2 regions of the Vibrio algarum genome follow, and region 1 is predicted to be linked to the other one. Evidence: riboswitches for the same ligand, from Rfam matches in the RefSeq annotation. Region 1 holds a riboswitch; the other holds the start of a gene.
The links. Region 1 has a riboswitch for cobalamin ahead of PGX00_RS16450 (sirohydrochlorin cobaltochelatase). Riboswitches for the same ligand answer to the same signal wherever they lie in the genome.
Positions count from the first base shown of each region.

Region 2: another riboswitch for cobalamin. It lies ahead of PGX00_RS16975 (sirohydrochlorin cobaltochelatase); the one in region 1 lies ahead of PGX00_RS16450 (sirohydrochlorin cobaltochelatase).

Region 1 is NZ_JAQLOI010000003.1:241,395-243,601, reverse strand. It holds gene PGX00_RS16455 (efflux transporter outer membrane subunit) at 1-22, shown strand, start outside; cobalamin riboswitch at 595-782, shown strand; gene PGX00_RS16450 (sirohydrochlorin cobaltochelatase) at 948-1,949, shown strand; gene PGX00_RS16445 (ABC transporter ATP-binding protein) at 2,010-2,207, shown strand, end outside.
Region 2 is NZ_JAQLOI010000003.1:350,747-352,953, forward strand. It holds gene PGX00_RS16970 (ABC transporter ATP-binding protein) at 1-11, opposite strand, end outside; gene PGX00_RS16975 (sirohydrochlorin cobaltochelatase) at 38-1,042, opposite strand; cobalamin riboswitch at 1,160-1,346, opposite strand; gene fucO (lactaldehyde reductase) at 1,411-2,207, opposite strand, start outside.

The DNA.
Region 1 (2,207 bases):
TGCCGACACAGTGTTACAGTAATTGATTGTTATCAATCACAAACGTAACGCTGATATCGTGTTCTCGAATATCTAAATAAATACCTCAACAGCGCCTCTCAATTTGGGAGGCGTTTTTTATTATCGGGATAGTTAGTGATTAACCTCATAGAGCGGCCTATTTACCTGATGTCGATGCCAAAAAATAATCCCGAGCATGAAAGGAATTTGTATCACAAAGAACACTGCGGCAAAAACGACGTATTCTCCATTATTAAATATGTTAATCGCAATCGTGGCGACCAAAGCAAGGTTTCGCACCGGACATTAGGTAGACAGCAACATTGATTGGACCCATTTATAAAAATCAAGTTATTCAATCGTCAATATTCATAATAAAGCGCTACTAGAACTTATCAAATTGTGGACATAGAATATATAACCCACCTAAAGAAGATACATTTCTGCCATGCAGCGGACCATTTAAAAAAGTAGTAAATAAACCAAATTAATAATCTGCTACGTGAGTTAGTTTATTAATAATTGTTTCGAATTTTAAGGCGTTAATATAGGCCAATATTGATTTTAAACAAATAATCGGGGTCTAACTTATGTATGATGATCGTTCCGATAGGTGAGAGTTTATTTTATATACTCTTTAAAAGGGAACCAAGTAGAAGCTTGGGCTGTACCCGCAACTGTAATTGGTGAGTTGATAGCGATAGACCACTGGAGAGATCTGGGAAGGTGCTACTCAATGGAGAACCATAAGCCAGGATACCTGCCTATAGGAACAAGAAAGCAAGCGAGCGGGTGTCTCGACGTTTATTCGTTATTCTCAAAATAACCAATTCTCACGATCCCCCCTCTGCTGCTAATTTAATGTTCAGGTCTTTTTATATATTTGCATTTTTTCAATATATATAAATTATACGACCGATATATATATGCCGGGGAGTGGATATATTATGGTTTTAAGGTTTAAATTTAAGTCAGTGCCAAAAGTGGTACTGCAACTGGTTATTTTAGTGTTAACTAGTTTCTCTTTATCGGCTAATGAAGGACAAGATAAAACCGAAAAATCAGCGATTGTTTTAGCTGCGTTTGGTACAACCTATAATAGCGCCATAGGTGCGTTGATCGATATTAAAACTGAAATGGAAAATGCGTATCCTGATACGCCGGTACGTTTCGCTTTCACCTCAAACTTCATTCGTAAAAAATGGCATTCCAGACAAAATGATCAGGAATACCGACTCGCCCATCCGGAAGTTCCTGAAAATTTCTATCAAGTAAAAAACGTACTTGGCACCATGGCCGATTTTCAAAACGAGGGATACAAGAATATTGTTGTACAGACCACGCTATTAACCCATGGTGAAGAATTTATCGACCTGAGGGCTTATGTCGAGGCGCTGGCTTCTATCAATACGGTTAAAGAGAAATGGAAACCCTTTAATAAGATTGCTCTTGGACGTCCATTAATGGGGACTTGGGGCACGACATTTGAGTACCGTACAGACTTACAAATCCTAGCGGATGCGTTAAAAGCCGATATTGAATTGGCGAAAAAGAACAAAACGGCGTTGGTTTATATGGGGCACGGAAACGACCATTTATCTACCGGACTTTATTATGAGCTTGGCGAACTTCTAAACGAAACCTATCCAGAAGTGAAGAGTTACGTTGGGCTGGTCGAAGGCCACCCAAGTTTCGATACCATTCTAAAAAAGATGAAAGCGGATGGTGTTACGCAAGTCACTGTCAAACCTCTAATGGTGGTTGCAGGCGACCATGCTACCAATGACATGGCAAGTGATGAGGAAGATTCATGGAAAGTGATGCTGACAAACGCGGGAATTAAGGCAACCCCTATTCTTGAAGGGCTGGGAAGCAGCGACGCAATTCAAAAAATATTTCTACGTCACTTGGCTGATGCGGCAGAAGAAGCGGGTATCGAACTCAACTAGTTAGTTTCTATAGGGCGCGAGTTTTCGTGCCCTCAGAAAAAATAAACAATAGGCTTTTAAGTGGAATCAATAAATAGTCAATCGTCAGAAAGTAACGTGCTTATCGATATCAAAGGGCTTTCACGATCGTTTGGAAAAACTAAAGCGGTCGATGACGTTAGTTTTACTATCAATCGAGGGGATATTTGTGCGTTTCTTGGTCCTAATGGCGCAGGAAAAACCACCATCATAAAAATAATGACAGGGCTATTGGAACCT
Region 2 (2,207 bases), 110 kb from region 1:
CGCATGTTCATCTCAGCCACCATTTTTCTCTCAACCACTAATTCAAAAAGATGCCAGCATCGTTTGCGGCATCCTTCAAATGATTAAGGTAGATAATTTGAATTGCTTTTTTGCTACCTAAGCCTTCTAGGACTGCAATAACTTTGATGTTGGCGTTAGAAAGCATGACTTTCCAAGAATCATTTTCATCTCCCGCCATATCATTGGTTGCATGGTCACCTGCAACGACCATTAAAGGTTTTAACGTTACGCTATCGACACCATCTTGCTTCATTTTATTCAGAATAAAGTCAAAGTTAGGATGCCCTTCAACTAGGCCAACATAACTTTTTACTTCTGGATACATGTTGTTAAGTAACTGGTCCAATTCATAGTAAAGACCGGTAGAAAGATGGTCATTACCATGTCCCATATAGACAAGCGCGGTACCGTTTTTCTTTGCAAGCTTGATATCTTCTTGTAATGACTCGGCAAGCCTCTCTAAATCAAACCGATATTCATACTTGTTTCCCCATGTGCCCATAAGAGGCCGGCCCAATGCAATATTGCTGAATGGACGCCACTTCTCTTTTAAAGTTTCTATCGAAGCAAGTGCGCTTACATAATTTTGAAGATCTATATATTCTTCACCGTGTGACAATAGAGTCGTTTGCACAACGATATCTTTGTACCCTTCGTTCTGCAGATCCGCTAACGTGCCAAGTACGTTTTTTACATCATAAAAATCTTCAGGAATTTCGGAGTGCTGTTTTCGGTATTCCATATCATTTTTTCGGGAGTGCCATTTTTTACGGATAATATTAGAAGTAAAGGCAAACCTAACAGGCGTATTGGGGTAGGCTTCTTCGACGGTCTGTTTTATGGCTAATAATGAAACAACAGCCGTGTCGTAGGTAGTGCCAAATGCGGCTAAAACAATAGCGGACTTTTGCTGTTTACTATCAGCACTAGATACCGTAGAAGAGAAACAAATTAATACCGTGAGGAATAACAAAGTCGTATATTTAGCGACTATTTCTGTTAAACATTTTGAAAACTTCATATTCTATTTCCATCTATTTTTTCGATTATATAATCGAGATTGCAAAATATTGGCAATAGAGAGGTGAGTACCAGTTATTTTAGTAATAACTAAATATGCCGAGACACCCGCTCGCATGCAGTTGTATTCCGATAGGCAGGTATCCTGGCTTATGGGTCTATGCTGAATAGCTCCTTCCCAGATTGCTCCAGTGGTTAATTGCTATTAGCTCGCCAATTACAGTTGCGGGTACAGCCCAAGCTTTGACTTGGTTCCCTTTTAAAGAGTGAATTAGTTAACTCTTACCTATTGGAATATATAAATTTTTTATTTAAAAATGATATTTTTTATAACATCTGTTTGCGCCTACCCTTATAGGCTCACAACAGTTAAAGTGCTTGCTTATATAAAGCCATAACTTCTTCTGGGCTTGGTTGCCTTGGGTTCCCTGGAAGACAAGGATCTTGCATCGCTTTATCAATCCAACCATCAAAATCTCTTTCGGTCACACCCAGTTCAGAAAATCCGCTAGGAATACCAACGCGAACCGATAAATTACAAATCAGCTCGATCGCTAGATCTGCAGCTTGTTTATCATTTAAGTCAAAGGTATTACCGCTCATTGCTTCAGCAACTGCACGGAAAGGCTCAGGGCCTGTTTCCGCGTTAAATTTACTCACAACGGGTAATAGAATTGCATTACAAACACCATGAGGTAAGTTATGTGTCGCACCAGGTTGATGGGCCATAGAATGCACCAACCCTAAGCCTGCGCTATTGAATGCCATTCCTGCTAGAAATTGCGCACAAGCTAAGTTATCACGTGCTTCTATATCACTACCGTTATCAACAGCAACTGGCAGCCATTTGGAAATCAATCTAATAGCCTCAAGAGCCGTAGGTTTAGTCAAGGTATGCGCACCTGGTGTTACGTAGGCTTCAATAGCATGAGTTAGAGCATCCATGCCTGTTGCTGCGGTAACATTCGCAGGTAGTCCCGTCATCAAGGTTGGATCATTGACGGCAATATCAGGAATTTGTTTTCCATCAATTATGACCATTTTCACTTTGTTTTCTTCATCAGTAATGACAGAGTTTGACGTCATTTCTGCTGCGGTACCTGCAGTCGTATTGATAGCGATAAAAAAAGCACCGGGGTTAGTTACTTTACCTACACCATTAAATT